Regions from separate parts of the Mesorhizobium sp. WSM1343 genome, predicted to be linked through region 1. Evidence: predicted binding sites of a transcription regulator. Region 1 holds the regulator's gene; the other holds the start of a gene.
What was found. Region 1 encodes PhoB, which activates phosphate uptake and scavenging genes when phosphate is short. Its sites were predicted from a motif close to TGTCATNNANCTGTCAT; they were not measured.

Region 1 (9,958 bases):
GGCGAGGCAGGCGACGATCCCGACAACCCAGCTCCAGGTTGCGCCGATCGATCCCGCCGGCCCGCCGCCCATCAGCTGAAAGGTGGCGTTAAGCGGCGCCACGGTCTGGCCTGATGTGACCCACCAGGCAGCACCGCGCCAGACCAGCAGGCCGCCCAGCGTCACGATAAAGGCGGGCACTTCGAGATAGGCGATGACGAAGCCTTGAAAGGCGCCGATCAACAGGCCGAGCGCCAGGCCGATGACCAGCGCCAGGACCCAGATCCACGGATTGCCGAGTTCGAGCCCGACAAAACGCACCAGGAAATGCACCTGGGCAAATCCCATCACCATGCCGATCAGGCCCTCGGCGGAACCGACCGACAGGTCGATGTTGCGCATGACGATGACCAGCACCATGCCGCAGGCCATGATGGCGACCGCGGATGTCTGCACCGACAGGTTCCACAGATTGCGCGGCGTGAGAAAGGTGCGGCTGTCGAAATCGAGCGGATTGACGCCGAGGCGCAGGCTTGAAATGACATGCAGCCCAATCCAGATGACCAGCAGCGCGCCGATCATGCCGAGCATCCGGGTGTCGATCTCGGTCGCCTTCAGGAACCGGGCGACGGCGCCGAGTTCCGACGCGCGCGCCGTATCGGCCTGCGGGTTGGACGTCGTGTCGGTCATGATTTCCTCCCACCGGCTGGCCGTCTGACGCGCATGCCGGAGCCCAGCCTAGAAGCTATCCGCATGATGCGGAAACACAATTCTTTGAGAAAACGCCGCGGCTTTTGGGCCGCGGCGTTCAGATATTTCGAAGTGGTCCGGATCAGTTACAGGCCGCGACGGTGCCGGCAGCGACACCCGCGCAGACTTCGTCCTTCTTGATCCAGCCAGCGTCGATGACGACGTTGAGATTGTCCTTGGTGATGGCAACCGGAGTCAGGAACAGCGACTTGACGGTGTTGCCGCCCGGCGTCGTGAAGTCCTTGGCGCCGGCGATGTCGCTCGTCTTCTTGCCGTCGGCCAGTTGCGAGGCGATCTCGGCGGCATTCTTGCCGAGCTCGCGCGCGTCCTTCCACACCGACACGGTTTGCGTGCCCAGGGCGATGCGGTTCAGCGCGGCGTGGTCGCCGTCCTGCCCCGAGACCGGCACGGTGCCGGCCAAGCCTTGAGCCGTCAGCGCCGCGACGACGCCACCGGCAGTGCCGTCATTGGCCGCGACCACCGCGTCGACCTTGTTGTCGTTGGCGGTCAGGAACTGTTCCATGTTCTTCTGGGCGTTGGCGGGCAGCCAGCCATCCGTGTAGGCTTCGCCGACATTCTTGATCTTGCCGCTGTCGATGGCTTCCTTGAGCACTTCCATCGAGCCCGAGAACAGGAAGTCGGCATTGGGATCGGCACCGGAGCCCTTGATGAAGACGTAGTTGCCTTCCGGCTTGACCTTGAACACTTCGCGGGCCTGCATGCGGCCGACTTCCTTGTTGTCGAAGGTCAGATAGAAAACATCCTTGTTCTCGATCAACCGGTCATAGCCGACGACCGGAATGCCTTCGTCCAGGGCTTTCTGCACGGCCGGGCCGATGGCCGAAGCATCCTGCGCCAGGATGATCAGGGAATTGGCGCCCTGCGAGATCAGGCTTTCGACGTCCGTAAGCTGCTTGCCGGGATTGGACTGCGCATCGGCGGAGATGTACTTGTCGCCGGCGGCCTCGATCGCCGTCTTCATGGCGGCCTCGTCGGTCTTCCAGCGTTCCTCCTGGAAGTTGGACCACGAAACGCCGACGACTTTGTCCTTCGCCTGCGCGACAGACGCGAGCGTCAGCGACATGGCGGCACCCGCCAGGATGGCGGCTGTGAATCTTTTCATATTATCCTCCCTGCGCCGCGTATGGCGCGACCAAACTGGCCCGAAGGCCGGCACAAAGGCCCTATTTTTTCGAGCCTCGAAAAAATACTGGGCCAACGCCCGAACGCTGTCAACATCGATTCTGATGGATTTTGATGTCGTTTCGAATTTTTTTCGGGCCTCGGAATAAATAAATGACACGGCGCGCGGCTTCTGCCAGTATTTGACCGCGTCACCGACAGCGTTCCAGGGCAGGAAGAACCGCGGCGACCGGGAGGATATGAAAGAGCATGTCGGTCGGAATCCGCCACGACGATTTGCGCCGCCGCAACCGCGCGATGGTGATCGCCGCGGTGCGCCGCGCCGGACAGCCGTCGCGCACCGAGATCGCCGCAACCACAAGCCTCAGCCATTCGACGATCTCGGCGATCTCATCCGACCTGATCGTCGAAGGCATCCTGACCGAAAGCAAGCCGAGCGAGGCCGGCTCGCTCAAACGCGGCCGTCCGCAGGTCGGCCTCAGCCTCAATCCGGAAGCGGCCGCGGTAATGACCGTGGTGCTGTCGCTGAACTTCCTCTCGGTCGCCGTCATCGACTATGCCGGCCAGGTAATATCCGAGGAACAGCGCCGGCTCGACACGCTGACGATGTCGCGCGACTCGCTGATCGGTGAGTGCACGGCAATCGTGCGGCGCCGCCTGGAAGATCCCGACCTGGACGTGCGCAGCATCGCTCGTATCGCGCTGGCCGTCCAGGGCATCACCGACACCCGTGCCCGCGCCATGCTGTGGTCGCCGATCACGCCGCACACCGACATCGCCTTCGCCGACATATTCGAAGAGGAGTTCGGCGTCCCCGCCATTATGGAGAACGACTGCAACATGATGGCGGTGGCGCTGCGCTGGCGCGATCCCGATCGTTACCGCGACGATTTCATCGCTATCCTTTTGTCGCACGGCATCGGCATGGGGCTGGTGCTGAAGGGCGAATTGTTCACCGGCACCCATTCCTCGGGCGGCGAATTCGGCCACATGATTCATCGGCCGAACGGGGCGCTGTGTCGCTGCGGACGGCGCGGCTGCGTCGAAGCCTATGCCGGCAATTATGCCATCTGGCGCAACGCGCGGCAGATGGGCGAGGATGCAGAACCCGTCGCCGATGTCAGCGACGTCGACATGCGCGCCCTGGCTGCCGCCGCCCGCGAGAGGGACGGGCCCGAACGGGAAGCCTATCGCAAGGCCGGCGAAGCGCTCGGCTACGGCCTCGGCAGCCTGTTTGCGCTGATCGATCCGGCGCCGGTCGCCATGGTCGGCGTCAGCGCCGCCGCCTTCGACCTGATCGAGCCGGCATTGCGGCAAGCGATTGCCCAGACCGCCGGCGGCCAGCATTCCAAGTCGATTTCCTTCGACACCGAGCCGAACGAACTGCCGCTGATCCGCGAAGGCTGCGCCATGCGGGCGCTGATCTTCGTCGATCAGGAGATTTTTGCGCCGGGCGTGCAGGCGAGATCCGGTCTCGGCGGCAAGAACGTGGCGTGAGTTCAAACGAGGGAGTTCAGTCCTCGCGAATGGCGTAACCCGCCCCACGGATGGTGCGGATGACATCGGGCATACGGCCGTTGTTGACCGCCTTGCGCAGCCGGCCGACATGCACATCGACCGTGCGTTCGTCGATGTAGATCGTCTCGCCCCAGACATTGTCGAGCAGTTGGCTGCGCGAGAACACGCGGCCTGGATGGCGCATCATGAATTCAAGCAGGCGGAATTCCGTCGGCCCGAGCCGGATCTCGCTCTTCTTGCGATAGACACGGTGCGACTCGCGATCGAGCACGATATCGCCGACCTTGAGCACGCTGGACAGCACTTCCGGCTTGGCCCGGCGCAGCAGCGCCTTGACCCTGGCCATGAACTCCGGCGTCGAGAAAGGCTTGACCAGATAGTCGTCGGCACCGGTCGAGAGGCCGCGCACGCGGTCGCTTTCCTCGCCTCGCGCGGTCAGCATGATGATCGGCAGCCGCTCGGTCTCGGGACGCATCCTTAGCCGGCGGCAGAGTTCGATACCGGAAACCGCAGGCACCATCCAGTCGAGCACCAGAAGGTCTGGAACGTTCTCCTGCAGCCGGATTTCGGCCTCGTCGCCGCGCGTCACCACTTCGACCTGGTAACCTTCGGATTCGAGATTGTAGCGGAGCAGCACGCCTAGCGGCTCCTCATCCTCCACCACCATGATGCGTGGCGCGATCATCGGCTGGTCACCCCTGTCATGCCGCTGGCGCGGACATTGCCGTCTCGTCCTGCTTCGGACGGTTGGCTGGCAACTGCGTGCCGGTCAAAACATAATAGGCATTTTCGGCGATGTTGGTCACGTGGTCGCCGATCCGCTCGAGGTTCTTGGCGCAAAACAACAGGTGCGTGCACGCCGTGATGTTGCGCGGATCTTCCATCATGTAGGTCAGCAGTTCGCGGAACACCGATGTGTATTTGACGTCGATGCGTTCATCATTGTTTCTGAGCGTGGCAAGCGCTGCCGCGTCAGCGGCGGCATACTCGTCGACGACCCCCTGCACCTGGATCAGCACCAGCTGCGCCATTGCGTCGATCGAATGCGAAAGGTCGTGCGGCGTGACGCTCAGCCCGACAGTGCCGACGCGCTTGGCGATGTTCTTGGCAAGGTCGCCGATGCGCTCGAGGTCGCCGGCCATGCGGATCGAACCGACCACCGCACGCAGATCGTTGGCCATCGGCTGGCGCTTGGCGATCAGCGTGATGGCGCGATCGTCCAGCTCGCGCTGGCGTGCATCCATGATGGCGTCGTCGGAAACCACCCGCTGCGCCAGCGCATTGTCCGAATTGAGCAAAGCCCTGGTCGAGCCACCGACCATCGAGCGGGCGAGATCGCCCATGTCGCGGATCAGCTGGCTGATCTGCTCCAGATCCTCATCGAAAGATGCGACGGTATGTTCACCCATGATCTTCGTCCCTCATATGCCAGAGATCAGCCGAACCGGCCGGTGATGTAGTCCTGGGTGCGTTTGTCGTCGGGGGTGGTGAACATCTTGTCGGTGGCGCCCTCCTCGACCAGATAGCCAAGATGGAACATCGCGGTGCGCTGCGACACGCGCGCTGCCTGCTGCATCGAATGGGTGACGATGACGATCGTATAGTTCTGACGCAGTTCGTCGATCAGTTCCTCGACACGAGCGGTAGCGATCGGGTCGAGCGCCGAACACGGTTCGTCCATCAGGATCACCTCGGGTGACACGGCGATGGCGCGTGCAATGCACAGGCGCTGCTGCTGGCCACCGGAAAGACCCGTGCCAGGTTCCTGCAAACGGTCCTTGACCTCGTTCCAGATCGCCGCCTTCTTCAGGCTGGACTCGACGATCTGATCCATGTCGGCCTTGCGCTTGGCCAATCCGTGGATGCGCGGACCATAGGCGACGTTCTCGTAGATCGACTTTGGGAACGGATTGGGTTTCTGGAACACCATGCCGACGCGCGCCCTGAGTTCGACGACATCGATGTTCTTGTCGTAGATGTCCTCTTCGTCGAGCGTGATCTTGCCGGTTACCCGTGCTGAATCGATGGTGTCGTTCATGCGGTTGAGGCAGCGCAGGAAGGTGGACTTGCCGCAGCCGGAGGGGCCGATCAGCGCCGTCACCTGGTTCAGGCGGACGTCGAGATCGACGTCGAACAGCGCCTGCTTCTCGCCGTAGAACACGCCGACCTTGTCGCCGCGCATTTTGATCACTTCGTTCGACTTCATCTTGTCGCCCACTGCGTTTTCAAGGGACTGTTCGGTCATGATGTTCATACCAAAATGCCTTTTTTCTACCAGCGCCGCTCGAACCGACGCCGAAGCACGATCGCGGTGATGTTCATGGCCATGAGGAAGACGAGCAGGATGATGATGGCGCCGGACATACGCTCGACGAAGGCGCGTTCGGCCTCGTTCGCCCACATATAGATCTGCACCGGCAGCGCGGTGGCCGGATCGAAAGGCGTCGTCGGTGGATCGGCGACGAAGGCGACCATGCCGATCAACAGCAGAGGCGCGGTTTCGCCGAGCGCGCGCGCAAGACCGATGATAGTGCCGGTGAGGATGCCGGGTGCGGCAAGCGGCAGGATGTGCTGGAACACCATCTGCATCTTGGAGGCGCCAAGGCCGAGAGCTGCCGAGCGGATCGACGGCGGCACCGCGGCAAGCGCGGCGCGCGTCGCGATGATGATCGTCGGCAGCGTCATCAGCGTCAGCACCAGGCCACCGACGAAAGCGGCGGAGCGCGGCATGCCCAGGAAATTGATAAACACCGCGAGGCCGAGCAAGCCGAAGACGATTGACGGCACTGCGGCCAGATTGTTGATGTTGACCTCGATAAGGTCGGTGAAACGGTTCTTCTTGGCGAATTCCTCCAGATAGATGGAGGCGGCGACGCCGATCGGCAGCGCGAGCAGCAGCACGATCACCATCATATAAAACGAGCCGATGATCGCCACGCCCATGCCCGAGGTTTCCGGGCGGCTGGAGGCGCCGTAGGTGAACAGGCCGCTGTTGAAGTGCTCGGCCATCGCGCCCTCGGCCTTGAGCTTGTTCATCCAGGCGATCTGCTGGTCCGAGACCTTGCGTCGCGCTTCCTCGACACTGAGGTCGATCTGGCCCTTGAAAGCCGAGTCGAGATTGGCGGCGGCGAGGATGTTGACGTCGCGTGTCGTGCCGATCACCGAGGGATCGGCGGCAACGATGTCGCGCAACTGGACGCGGGCGCCTTCCGAAAGGAAGCCCTTGAGCTTCTGGATCATCGGCTTGTCATCAGGAGAAATGCCGAGCTTGGCCACCAGCGCGTTTTCTGCGAGCTTGGGATAATTCGCCTTGATCAGAACGCTCGGATCGGTTGCGCGCTTGCCGGAAGGATCGATCACCTTCTCGTCGAACGTGATCGGCAGCGATACCGTCGTCTGCCAGAAGGCGGTGTAGCCTTTCGAGACGATGGTGATCAGCATGATTGCCAGGAACGCCAGGCCTACGGAAATCGCCACGACGCCATAGATGCGGAAACGGCGTTCGGCGGCGTAACGGGCCTTCAGGCCGATGTCGCGGCGCGGATGGGCCGCCGGCCTGACCATCGTATCCATGGGAATGTCGGTCATTCGTACTGCTCCCGATATTTGCGCACGATGTAGAGCGCGACGATGTTCATCACCAGCGTCAGCGTGAACAGCGTCAGCCCGAGCGCGAAGGCGACCAGCGTCTGCGGCGAATTGAACTCGAGGTCGCCGGTGAGCTGGTTGACGATCTTGACGGTGATGGTCGTCATCGCCTCGAACGGGTTGATGGTGAGGTTGGCGGCGACGCCCGCCGCCAGCACGACAATCATCGTTTCGCCGATGGCGCGCGAGGCAGTCAGCAGGATGGCGCCGACGATGCCGGGCAGTGCCGCCGGCAGGATCACCCGCTTGATCGTCTCGGAGCGGGTCGCGCCGAGGCCGAGCGACCCGTCGCGCATGGCGCGCGGCACCGCGGTTATGATGTCGTCTGAGAGAGAGGAGACGACCGGGATCAGCATGACGCCCATGACCAGGCCGGCGGTGAAGATGCTCTGGCCCTGGATGAACGGCGAGCCGCCGGTCAGCGCCGCGGACAGGTCGCGCAGGAACGGCCCAAGCGTGACGACGGCGAAGATGCCGTAGACGATGGTCGGTATGCCGGCCAGCAGTTCAAGCGCCGGCTTGACCACCGAGCGCACCCTGGGCGTTGCGTATTCGGCCATGTAGACAGCCGACATCAGCCCGACCGGCACCGCAACCAGCAGCGCGACGGCGGCGATATAGAGCGTGCCGGCAAGAAGCGGGATCAGGCCGAACTGGCCCTGGCTGCCGCCCGAACCGGCAGCGGCAAAACGCGGATCCCAGACCGTGCCGAAGAAGAAACTCATCGGCGAGACGCTCTCGAAGAAGGTGATCGTCTGGAACAGCATCGAAAGCACGATGCCGACGGTGGTCAGGATGGCGATGGTGGAGGCGGCAAGCAGCCCCCACAGCATCAGCCGCTCGACATTGTTGCGCGCCCTGGCGCGCGGCTCGATCTGCCTGAGCGCATAGAAGGCGCCGGCGATCGAGGAAGCCAGAATGACAATGGCACCGAACAGGCCGAGCCGGTCCTGGACCTTGTTCGCCTCGACAGCGATCGGGATCATGTAATCCTGTGTGTCGCTCGCCAGTGCCACGCCCTTGGCGGCGAGCAGCGGCTGCAACTCGGCAAAGCTGGCAGGCATTGCGGCCAGTGTGCCAGCATCGAGTTTGCGCAGGCCCCTGGCGAGGCTCTTTACCAGGCTGACATCCAGTGCCTCGCTGGCAACCTTGCTGTCGACGGTACGCTCGGGCAAGGCAGCGTGGATGTGCCGGTCAAGATAGACCGAAGAACCGACGGCCCAGACGGCAAGCAGCAAAAGAGCAGGCAGGACGGCGAGCAGGAACGCCCACCAGCCGTGATAGTGGGCACGCGAATGCGGCTTGACCTTGCCATTGTCCTGGGCCGCGGCACGCTGCCGGCCGATGAAAAAGGCAACCAGGCCGAGGGCAACGACGATGGCCAGTACGAGCAAGGACGACATGGACCCACCCCAAGGGAAATTCTAACGCAGCCGCCATTGCGGCCTGCGGTGAAACCGGGGCGCGGATTTGACCCGCACCCCGGTTCGGCAGCTTGATTACATCGACTTTCCGGCGGCGAAAGCGTCACGCTGGGCCTGACGCTCGGCATCCGGAGCAGCAACGAGGCCGTATTCGGCGAGCGGGCTTTCCGGGCCAACCATCTGGTCGTCGAGGAAGAACTCGACATATTCCTTGAGGCCGGGAACGACGCCCAGATGCGCCTTCTTGACGTAGAAGAACAGCGGGCGCGAGACGGGATACTTGCCGCTGGCAATCGTCTCGGTCGAAGGCACGATACCTTCCACGGTGGCGACCTTCAGCTTGTCGGCATTGTTCTCATAGAAGGCGAGGCCGAACACGCCGACGCCGGTCTTGTTGGAGTCGATGCGGGCGAGCGTCTCGGTATAGTCGCCATCGATGTCGACGGCCTTGCCGTCCTTGCGGATGGCAATGCAGGTTTTGCCGATTTCCTTGTCGTCGGCAATGCCGGCGGCCTTGAGAGCAGCCTTGTCACAGCCGGCATCGAGGAGCTTGGTCTCGAACACTTCGCGCGTGCCGTGCTTTTCGCCCGGAATGTAGGCGGCGATGTCCCAGTCGGGCAGCTTCGGATTGACCTGGCTCCACTTGGTGTTCGGATTGTCGACGAGCTTGCCGTCGACGACCAGCTTGGCCGCGAGCGCCTTGTAGATGTCGGCGGGAACCAGGGCCCAGTCCGGGCCCTTGATGTCGGTGGCGAAGACGATGCCGTCATAGCCGATCCGGACTTCCTGGACTTCCTTCACGCCGGCGGCGGCGCAGGACTTGAGTTCGTCCGCCTTGATCGGACGCGACGAGTTGGCGATGTCGATCGTGTCTTCGCCGACGCCCTTGCAGAATTCCTTGATGCCGGCGCCGCTGCCGCCGGATTCGACGACCGGGGTCTTGAAGTTGGTGAACGTTTCGCCGAACTGCTCGGCAACGATCTTGGCATAAGGTAACACGGTCGATGATCCGGCGACCTGGATCTGGTCGCGCGCGGCGGCGAAGCCGGACGACGCGGCGAGCGCAAGCGCAGCGGCCGACGCCGTATAGAGGAATTTCTTCATGTGGCCTGCTCCTGTTCGGAAGATGGTCTCTCGGCGCTCGTCAGTCGGCGCCCGCTGAGGCCAATAGCCTTCGATTATAACAGTCGCATGACAGTTTGATGTCACCCCGGTAACGCGTCATCGCGAGGAGCAAAACGCCGCCTGGCCGGCACTGACCACGCAGCCCGGCTTTGTCCCCGGAATCAGAGACTTGCTCCGCTTGGGGGCCGAGATTGGCCGGCGATTTGGGGTTAGCCGGCCTTTACGAAAAAAAGCCGGACGGGAGCGCGTTGCTCTCAGCCAGACGGTGTCATGGCCGGGCCATCGCCGAAAACAGGTCCGTTGGGGTAGGTTGACGCTGTCTCATGCCGGCGGTCGCTGCTCCCGCCCGTAACTGGAAAGGGAGGAATCGA
Region 2 (9,958 bases), 1.9 Mb from region 1:
GCACCTGCCCGGTGATTTCGAGATCGCCTCGATAGACAGGGTCGTGCCAGCCTTCGATGTCGATGGCGCCCTTGTATCCGGCCAGCCGCAATTCGCTGATCACCCGCGTCCAGTCGCTGTCGCCGAAGCCCGGCGTTCGCATCTGCACGAAGGGCAGCCGGCCGAACACGCCATGCTCGCGGATGACATCCCAGCGCACCGTCGCGTCCTTGCCGTGGACATGGAAGATGCGCGGCGCCCATTTGCGGATCTGCGGCATCGGATCGATCAGATAGACGAGCTGGTGGCAGGGCTCCCATTCCAGCCCGAGATTGTCGTCCGGCACTTCGTTGAACATCAGCTCCCAGGCGTCCGGATTGTGGGCGATGTTCCAGTCGCCGGCGGCCCAGTTGCCGTCCATCGCGCAGTTCTCGAAGGCGATGCGCACGCCCTTGTCGGCGGCGCGTCTGGCCAGCGGTCCCCAGACCTCCTTGAAGCGCGGCAGGCTGTCGGTCAGCTTCTTGCCGCGCAGGCGGCCGGTGAAGCCGCTGACCATCGAGGTGCCGAACAGATGCGCATTGTCGATGACCGTCTCCCAGGCCTTGAGCACGCCGCGATCGACCTCGCCGTCTTCCAGCGGATTGCCGAACACGCCGAGCGAGGACACGGTGACGTCGGCATCGCCGATCGCCTCGCGGATCTGGCCGGCCAGCCGCGGCAAATCCTTGCCGCCCAGCGTCTGCCAGAAGAAGGGCTGGATGCTCTCGAAGCCGAGCGGCAGGATCTGCTTGATGTAAGCCGCCGGGTCGTCGAGATTGGCCCGCACCATGGTGCCGATCCGGATGTCGAGAAGCGGGTTCGGCGTCATTGTGCTTCCTCTGCGATTGTCACGCGGCGGCCGGTCTCGGCGCTTTCGATGGCGCCAAAAACCATGGCCAGGCTCTTGATGTTGTCGCCGCCGCGCGTTTCCGGCTCGGTGCCGGTCTCGATGGCGTGCATGAAATCCTGGAGAATGCCGAGATGGCCGCCGACGCGATCGGACGCATCGAGCGGCGGCACCTCGATCGGCTGGGTTTTGTCGAACATTCCCTCGCGGCCCGGCATCACTGCTTCTGCCCTCAAATCGTCATGACCGTCCCAGATGAGGCTGCCGCGCTCGGCAACGATGCGCCATGCACTTTCCCAACTGGTGCGGAAGCCGGCCGCGCACCAGCTGCCGGCGTAGGTGAAGACCTTGCCGTCGCCGAGATCGAAGACGGCGCTGGCCGAAGATCCCTGCCTGTACCAGGAACTGGCCGGCTCCCATTCCTGGCAATAGACGCCGGCCGGCTCGCCATTCACCATGTAGCGAGCGGCGTCGAAGGTGTGGATCGCCATGTCGAGCAGCAGCACATGGGCCATCTCCTCGCGAAAACCGCCGAAATGCGGCGCGACGAAGAAGTCGGCGTGGATGCTGGTCGGCGCACCGATGGCGCCGGAGTCCAGGAACCTCCGGATGCGCCTGACATTGGCGACATAGCGGCGGTTCTGCACGACCGCATGGATGCGCCCGGCGCGGCGCGCGGCCTCGACGATGGCGCGCGCATTTTCCGGACTGTCGGCGAGCGGCTTTTCCGTCAGCAGATGGCAATTGTGCGCAAAGGCGGACAGCGCGACCGCGCGCCGGGCGGCGGGAACCACGACATCGAACACCGCTTGCGGTTTGATCTGATCGAGGACGGTATCGAGGCTGCTGCCGATGACGGCATTGGTGAGGCCGTATTCGTGCGCCCGCGCCCGTGCCCTGTCGGCATCGAGATCCACAAGGCCGACAATGGCGAGCCCGTCGACTTGCTGCGCGGCATCGAGCCAGGCCTTGCTCATCGCTCCGCAGCCGACCAGGACGGCATTGATCATCCGGCGCTCCTCCTCCGCTCGGTCCCTCCAGACCGATCGTCACGGCATCCACGGCATGACCGTAAACGTTTTTCCGTAAACGTTTACGAGAACACACCCGAAGGCGTAGAATGTCAATTGGCCGCTCGTGAAAATCGTCCTGTCGCCTTGGCCTGAGCGGCTACCGGTGCTAGCCAAGCAAGGGGAGTACAGTCACTTGGCATCCAGCATTCATGACCTTGCCCGTCACCTGAACATTTCGATCGGCACGGTGTCGCGGGCGCTGAACGGCCGCGCCGACGTCAATGCCGACACGCGCCAGCGCGTGCTCGAGGCGGCCAGGACGCTCAACTATTCGCCGAACCAGTCCGGCCGCAGTCTGCGGCAAGGCGCCACCCATTCGATCGCCTTCATGCTGCAGCCGCATCCGGGCGACCAGCAATATGGCGAGCCGTTCTTCATTCCGTTCCTGATCGGGCTGCAGGCCAGGCTTGCGGAAAGCGGGCTCGACCTGACCGTGGTCATGGGCGCGCCGGGCGACTACCAGCAGGAGCGCCTGCGCCGCGTCGTCGAGACGCGCCGCGCCGATGCGGTGCTGCTGGCCTGGACGCGGCGCGAGGATGAACGCATCGACTATCTCACCCAGGCCGGCTTTCCCTTCGCCACGCTCGGCCGCAGCCGCTCCGAAACCAAGTCCTACCCTTCCCTCGACCTCGATTTCGAGAAGGCCGGCGCCGACGCGGTCGACCGCCTCGTGGCGCGCGGCCACCGCCGCATCGCCGCCGTCCGCCCGTCGCTCGACCTTAATTTCGGCTATCTGTTTTTGGTCGGCTATCGCAAGGCCTTGCGGCGGCACGGCATCGAGGTAGACCCCGAGCTGATCGCGTCCGGCTTCATCAACGAGGCCGGCGGCTACGGGGTGACGCCGCAGGTGATGCGCTCCAAGGCTCCGCCGACCGCCATCATCTTCAACAATGACGCGATGGCGCTGGGCGGCTGCAAGGCGCTGGCAGAGATGGGTATCAGGCCGGGTCACGACATGGCAGTGACCGTCATCGTCGACACGCCGCTCTGCCGCTATTTCTCGCCAGCCCTGACCGCCTTCCGCCCGGCGCTGGAGCCGATGGGACAACGGCTCGCGGAAATGCTGCTGGCGTCGCTTCCCGCCTTCGCCGGCCCGGAGGGTCCGCGGATCATCCGCGAGGTCTGGCCGCTGGAACTGGTCGCGCGCGACAGCGATTAATCGCAGCAGCAGGACCTGGCGAATTTGTCAAACGCTGAGCCAGGGTGTGTTGAGATTCAGGTCAGGCCGAGCCGAAAATGATGGCTTTTGAGAACCGGAGCGGAGCGGACATTCGGGTCCGTGAGCACCGGAAGCGCAGAAAGCCGTCGTTTGCAGGCCGGCCTCACCTGAATATCGACATACCCTAGTCCACCTTCTTCTCGCCCCGCTCCCCGGCCTTGACGATGTCGCCCGTGGTGAACAGGATTTCCTTCAGTTCCGCGCGCCAGTCCTTCTTCTGGCGCAGCAGGAATTCGAGATCCATGCCGAAATGCTTGAACTCCTCGCCCTGCGCGTTCTTCATGATGGCGCGCGCCTGCGGGTCCTTCTCCACCGACATGCGCTGTTCGTACCAGCTGATCGCTTCCGCCTCCTCGATCAGCGAGGTGATCATGCGGGCAAAGGTCCGCACCTCCTGCGACAGTTCTTCAGGCGGTTCGTGATACTGGTCGAAACCCATGTCGTCCTCCCCTCAAACAGCACACCGGTGCGCAGTGCACCGGCCGCAGCCTTGAATGCGCGGGAGGCGCTATAGGTTCCGGATCACGCCACAACCAGGGCGATCAGCGGGAGCCAGCCTCAAGACACCGGCGCTGCTCCGCCCTCTGCCGTGCGCCGCGCGATGAACTCGTCCAGCACGCCTGATGTGGCGACGGCCGAGGTCGGCGGCGCGAAATCGGCAAGCACCCGCCTCCAGACGCCGGTGGCGCGCTCGCTCGCCGTCTTCGAGCCGCTTTGCGTCCAGTTGCCGAAATTCGACCAGTCGGCCACCAGCGGTTCATAGAAGGCGGTGCGATAGCGCGCCATGGTGTGGCCGGCCGAGAAGAAATGCCCGCCCGGCTGCACCTCGGCGATAGCTTCGAAACCAATCGTGTCGGTGTCGCCGGGCGTCGCAGCACAAAGTTCAGCCACCGTCTGCAGCGCCTCGATGTCGGTGATCAGTTTCTCGAAGGAGACACTGAGGCCGCCCTCCAGCCAGCCGGCAGCATGGATGCACATCGTCGCCCCGGCCAGCACCGAGCCCCACAGCGCGAACTGCGTCTCGTGCGCGGCCTGCGCGTCGGAGATGTTGGCCGCACTGCCGCCGCCGGACCGCCAAGGCAGCCCGGTGAAGCGCGCCAGTTGGCCGGCGCCCAGCGTCGCCTTGACGTGCTCGGGCGTGCCGAAGGCGGGCGCGCCGGATTTCATGTCGACATTGGAGGAGAACGAGCCGTAGACGACCGGCGCACCCGGCCTCACGATCTGCGCCAGCGTCAGCCCAGCCAGCGCTTCGGCATGCTGCAGCGTCAGCGCGCCGGCGACCGTTATCGGCGCCATGGCGCCCGCCAGGCAGAACGGCGTGATGACGGAGAGCTGGCCCGCGCGAGCGAAATCGATGATGCCTTGCGCCATCGGAATGTCTAGCTGACGCGGCGAGTTGGTGTTGATGACGGTGTAGCAATGCGCGCTTGCCAGAAACTCCTCTTCCGACAAGCCGCGCGCCAGCCGCAGCATCTCGAACCCATCCTCGACTTGCGGCGTGCCGCGCGCGAAGACGAACGGGAGCTTGTCCGACAGCGTCAACTGCGCGCGGTTGACGGCATAGTGCCGAAAGCGGTTGTCGACATCCTGCGGTTCGATGCAGGGCCCCAGCATATGCAGCACATCGAAATGCTGCACCAGCCGCATCAGATCCTCGAAATCCGCCAGTGTTCCCGGCCGCCGGCCGCGCTCGAGATCGGTGACGTTCGGCGCCCCGCACCCGGCCAGGAAGGTCATCGAGCCGAGCTCCAGCGTCAGATCGCGGGCGCGCGAACCGGCGTAAGCGTGGATCGACTTCGGCGCCGAGGCAAGTGCCGCCGTCACCATGTCACGGCCGATGCGCACCATGTCGGTGTCTGGATCGACCAGGGCGCCGGCATTGGCAAAATGCTCACGCGCTTGCGGCAGCAGCACCTTGATGCCGAGCTCTTCCAGCACCCGCAGCGCCGTGTCGTGGATCGAAGCCACCTGGTCGTCCGAAAAGATCGGCTGCGGCAGGAACGGGTTCTTCAGCGAATGGTAATTGGGACGGCGGCTGCTTTCGCTGCCGGCCTCGCCCGTGCGTCCACGCCGGCGCTCGCGCCTGCCGTCCCGTGCCGCGTCATCGACCATCGGAAATCCTCCTCATTGCCGCATTGCCTTGCCCAGGGGATCGTGGGGCGAGGCCGCGACGACATGCGCCGGCCGTTCCTCACCTACGACATGCACGGAGAGCGCGGTGCCCTCGCCCGCGAAATCGCGGTCGACCAGAGCCAGCGCCAGGCTCTTGCCGACCGTATAGCCATAGCCGCCCGAGGTGACGAAGCCGACGCGTCGGCCCTGATGCCAGACAGGCTCAAAACCGCTGGCATCGGCGTCGAGCGCATCGATTTCCAGCGTCACCAGGCATTGGCCGCTGCCGGCCTCCCGCTGTTTCAACGCTGCTTCGCGGCCGATGAAGTCGCTCTTGCCGAAAGCGATGAAGCGGTCGAGACCGGTCTGGCCCGGCGTATAGCCTTGCGTGAATTCACGCGACCAGATGCCAAAGCTCTTCTCCAGCCGCAGCGCATTGAGCGCATAGTAGCCGATTTCAGCAAGGCCCAGATCCTCGCCCGCAGCCAGCAGCGTGTCGCGCAGAGTGGCGTGCATGGTCACGGGGCAACTGATTTCGAAGCCGAGTTCGCCCGCGATCGACAGCCGCGCCACACGTGCCTGCACCATACCGATGTCGAATGCGCCACAGGCCATGAACGGCAATGCTGCGCCGGAAACATCCTGATGCGTCGTGCGCTCCAGAATCTCCCGCGCATTCGGCCCCGTGAGCAGGAAGCCGCTCATCGTGTCGGAGAGGTCGGCGATGGTGACGCCCTCCGCCGCATGGCTCTCGAACCAGCGCATGTGGAATTCCCGGAGATAGTAGGAGCCCATCAGCCAATAAGAGCCGCCGCCCCAGTTGAAGACGGTGAGGTCGCCCTTCAGCCGTCCGTCATGGCCGAGCATCGGCGCCAGGCCGGCCCGCCCCGGCTTCGGCAATCGGCAGGCGAGCAGCCGGTCCAGCCACGCCTCCGCACCCAGCCCCGACACCGCATAGCGCGCATAGGCCGAGATATCGACCAGGCCGGCGGCGCGCCGCACCTGCAGCGCCTCCTCGCCGACGATGTCGAAGGCGTTGGAGCGCCGCAGCGTCGTGTTCTCGGCAAATCCCATCGGCGCGAAATAGGCCGGGATTTCCAACCCCCAGGAAGCCGTCCATTCGCATCCCGCCGCGCTCATGCCGTCATAGGCGCCGGGGCGTTTCAGCGGCCGGCCGGCGGGCAGCCGTTCATTGGGAAAGGTCATGACGAACCGGCGCGAATAGAACTGGCGCGTCGTCTGCCTGAGATATTCGCGGTTGGCGGCGAAGGCACCGTAGCGAGCGATATCCATGCCGAAGATGTCGGCCTGCGATTCGCCGAAAATCATCCATTCGGCCAGCGACTTGCCGACGCCGCCGCCCTGGCTGAAACCGGCCATGACGCCGCAGGCGACCCAGTAGTTCTTCAGGCCGCGCACCGGCCCGACAATCGGATTGCCGTCCGGCGTGAAGGTGAAGGCGCCGTTGACCCATTTGCGGATACCGGCCGTCGCCAGGCAAGGGAAGCGCTCATGCGCCTTGGCGAGTTCCGGGCTGATGCGGTCGATGTCTTCCGGGATCAGCTCTATGCCGTAGTCCCACGGCGCTCCGTCCATGTTCCAGTGCTTTGGGTTCTGCTCATAGACGCCAAGCAGCACACCCTTGCGCTCCTGCCGCAGGTATGAAAAGCCGTCGAGATCGACGGCGATGCCGATTTCCCTGTCAAGTGCTGCGATCTCCGGAATGTCATCGGTGATGAAATAGTGGTGCTCCATCGGCGTCACCGGCAGGTCGACGCCGGCCATGCGGCCGAGCTGCTTCGCCCACAGCCCGCCGGCATTGACGACATGCTCGGCGATGAGGGTGCCCTGCTCGGTGATGACGTCCCAGCGCCCGTCGGCACGTGCTTTCAGCTCGACGACCCGGTTGCGCAAGATGATGTCGGCGCCGCGCTTCTTCGCAGCACCCGCATAGGCATGCGTGGTACCGTACGGGTCGAGATGGCCTTCGTTGGAATCATGCAGGCCGCCAAGAACACCGTTGACGTCAACGATCGGGCAGATCGCCTTGATCTCGTCGGGCGTGACCAGGCGCGCGGTCTCGATGCCGACCGACTGGAACACGGCCCAGGCTGATTTCAACCACTCCCAGCGCGCGGGATCGCTGGCGATGTTGACGCCGCCCGTCATGTGCAGGCCGATATCCCAGCCGGATTCGGCCTCGATCTCCCGGTAGAGATTGATGGTGTAGTCCTGCAGCGCCGCCACGTTGGGATCGGCGTTGAGCGCATGGAAGCCTGCCGCCGCGTGCCAGGTCGAACCGGCCGTCAGTTCTGCGCGCTCGATCAGCGCCACATCGCTCCAGCCGAACCGCGTCAGGTGATAGAGCACCGAGGCTCCGACCACGCCACCTCCGATGACGACTGCGCGGTAGTGCGACTTCAAGGCTTCCCCTCCACGGTTGGTCCGAAGACTGGAGCATATATCCACTGGACATAAGTGTCCAGTGCCGGCGCGCGCATCGTTTTTCGTCGACCGCCGGCATGCACTGCGCGCTGTCACGCAAGCATCATGTTCGCGCCGTAGACCGCATTTCGGGGAGGCTTGCGCAGCATCATCGATGTCGCACCTCTTTCAGTTTTTCGTCCCGCGGCCGCTCCGGCACATCCGTCACAAAGAGGATTATCCATGAAGCACCTGTATCGACCCGCGTCGCTTGGCGTCGCGCTGGCCTTGTTCACCGCCTTGGCGCCGGCGCTCGCCGACAGCACCGCGACCGTCGGCGGCCTCGTCAACAAGGGGCTGGTCGGCGTCGGCCGCATCCCGGCCGCTCAGCGCGACAAGTTCGGCGAGACCTTCGGCTCGGGTTCCGGCATGGCGATCGACGCATCAGGCTGGACGCATGACACCGCCGGCTACAGGGGTTCGCTCTGGCTGTTGCCGGACCGTGGCTACAATGTCGTCGGCACCACCGACTACCGGCCGCGCCTCAACACGATCGCCATCGAATTTGCTCCGGTCGCACCGGGCGCGGCACCTGCTGCCGGCCAGGAGCAGACGGGCGTCAGGGCAACGCTCGCCGACACCATGCTTCTCACCGACGACAAGGGGGCTGATGCCACAGGCCTCGACCCACTCAACGGCGTGCGCGCGGCAAGCGGCGACATGCCGATCCTGCCGCAAGCCGACAATGGCAAGCTGGCGCTCGACAACGAGGCGATCGTGCGGCTGCCCGATGGTTCGATGTTCATCTCCGACGAATACGGCCCGAACATCTATCGGTTTTCCGCCGACGGGCATCTGCTGTCGGCAACCCAGCCACCGGCCGCCTTCGTGCCGATGCGCCACGGCACGCCGAACTTCGCCTCGGACAATCCGGGACCCGGTGCCGCCGAGCCCGATCCGAAGGACCCCGAGACCGGCCGCCAGAACAACCAGGGCCTGGAGGGAATGGCGATGACGCCGGACGGCAAGTTCCTGATCGCGGTGCTGCAATCGGCGCCCCGGCAGGATGGCGGCGATTCGCCCGCGACGCGCCAGAACACGCGTGCGCTGGTCTATGACGCGTCCGACCTCGCCCACCTCAAACTGGCGCATGAGTATGTCGTGCCGTTGCCGGTGTTCAAGGATGCCAAGGGCAAGACCAAGATCGCCGCGCAGAGCGAGATCGTGGCGCTCTCCGACAAGACCTTCCTGATGCTGGCGCGCGACAGCGGCAACGGCCAGGGGCTGAAGGGCGACACCTCGCTGGTGCGCCAGATCTTCGTCGTCGACGTCTCGGCCGCGACCGACATCGCCGGCGGCGCCTTCGATGCCGCCGACAAGCCGCTGGCGCCCAAGGGCGTGCTCGACCCGTCGGTGATGCCGGCCAAGCTGACGCCGTTCATCGACATCAACGACAAGGGCGAACTCGGCCGCTTCGGCCTGCACAATGGCGCGCCGAACGACAAGAACAACCTGTCGGAGAAGTGGGAGGCGATGTCGGTGGTCAGCGTTCTCGATCCGAAGCTGCCCGACGACTACTTCCTGTTCGTCGCCAACGACAACGACTTCCTCGCCCAGGACGGTTTTCAGGTCGGCGCACCCTACAAGGCGGAAGACGGCGCCGATGTCGACACCATGTTCCTGGTCTATCAGGTCACGCTGCCGGGTCTCGCCAGGAAGTAACCACCACTGCCCAGGCGGGCGCGCTTGGCGCGTCCGCTGGGGCTCGCGGCTGGGCATGAACGAAGCAGCGGCTTTCAGTGCGGCGCGTTCGCAAGGGTGCATCTCGGTCCCGCCTGCGATATCATCGTGGACTGGATCCAAATCACCATCCGCCGAGTTGCCCGCCATGGACGAAAAAATGCCCGCGCGCCGGCGCACCGGCGACCTGACCAGCGGCCCGATCCCGCGCACGCTTCTGCTGTTCGCCCTGCCGGTGCTCGGCTCCAACGTGCTGCAGTCGCTCAACGGCTCGATCAACGCCGTCTGGGTCGGCCGTTTTCTCGGCGAATCGGCGCTGACCGCCACCTCTAACGCCAACCTCGTCCTGTTCCTGATCCTCGGCACTGTGTTCGGCATCGGCATGGCGGCCACCATCCTGGTGGCCCAGTCGGTCGGCGCCCGCGACCTGCCTGAGGCGCGCCGCATCGTCGGCACCAGCGCGACGTTCTTCTTCCTCGTCTCGGTTGTCTTCGCGGTCTGCGGCTGGATCTGGGTCGACGCCAT

Region 2: the regulator PhoB is predicted to act here: its motif matches at 7,805-7,821, upstream of AC0NIL_RS16400 (esterase-like activity of phytase family protein).

The regions. Positions count from the first base shown of each region.
Region 1 covers NZ_CM148370.1:1,484,787-1,494,744, reverse strand. Annotated here, with positions in the region: gene AC0NIL_RS07220 (sugar ABC transporter permease) at 1-669, opposite strand, end outside; gene xylF (D-xylose ABC transporter substrate-binding protein) at 812-1,852, opposite strand; gene AC0NIL_RS07210 (ROK family protein) at 2,122-3,369, shown strand; gene phoB (phosphate regulon transcriptional regulator PhoB) at 3,386-4,075, opposite strand; gene phoU (phosphate signaling complex protein PhoU) at 4,092-4,799, opposite strand; gene pstB (phosphate ABC transporter ATP-binding protein PstB) at 4,826-5,644, opposite strand; gene pstA (phosphate ABC transporter permease PstA) at 5,662-6,978, opposite strand; gene pstC (phosphate ABC transporter permease subunit PstC) at 6,975-8,441, opposite strand; gene AC0NIL_RS07180 (PstS family phosphate ABC transporter substrate-binding protein) at 8,538-9,566, opposite strand.
Region 2 covers NZ_CM148370.1:3,387,034-3,396,991, reverse strand. Annotated here, with positions in the region: gene AC0NIL_RS16430 (sugar phosphate isomerase/epimerase family protein) at 1-847, opposite strand, end outside; gene AC0NIL_RS16425 (Gfo/Idh/MocA family protein) at 844-1,875, opposite strand; gene AC0NIL_RS16420 (LacI family DNA-binding transcriptional regulator) at 2,072-3,097, shown strand; gene AC0NIL_RS16415 (ferritin family protein) at 3,282-3,596, opposite strand; gene AC0NIL_RS16410 (trimethylamine methyltransferase family protein) at 3,716-5,269, opposite strand; gene AC0NIL_RS16405 (GcvT family protein) at 5,282-7,693, opposite strand; gene AC0NIL_RS16400 (esterase-like activity of phytase family protein) at 7,937-9,415, shown strand; gene AC0NIL_RS16395 (MATE family efflux transporter) at 9,582-9,958, shown strand, end outside.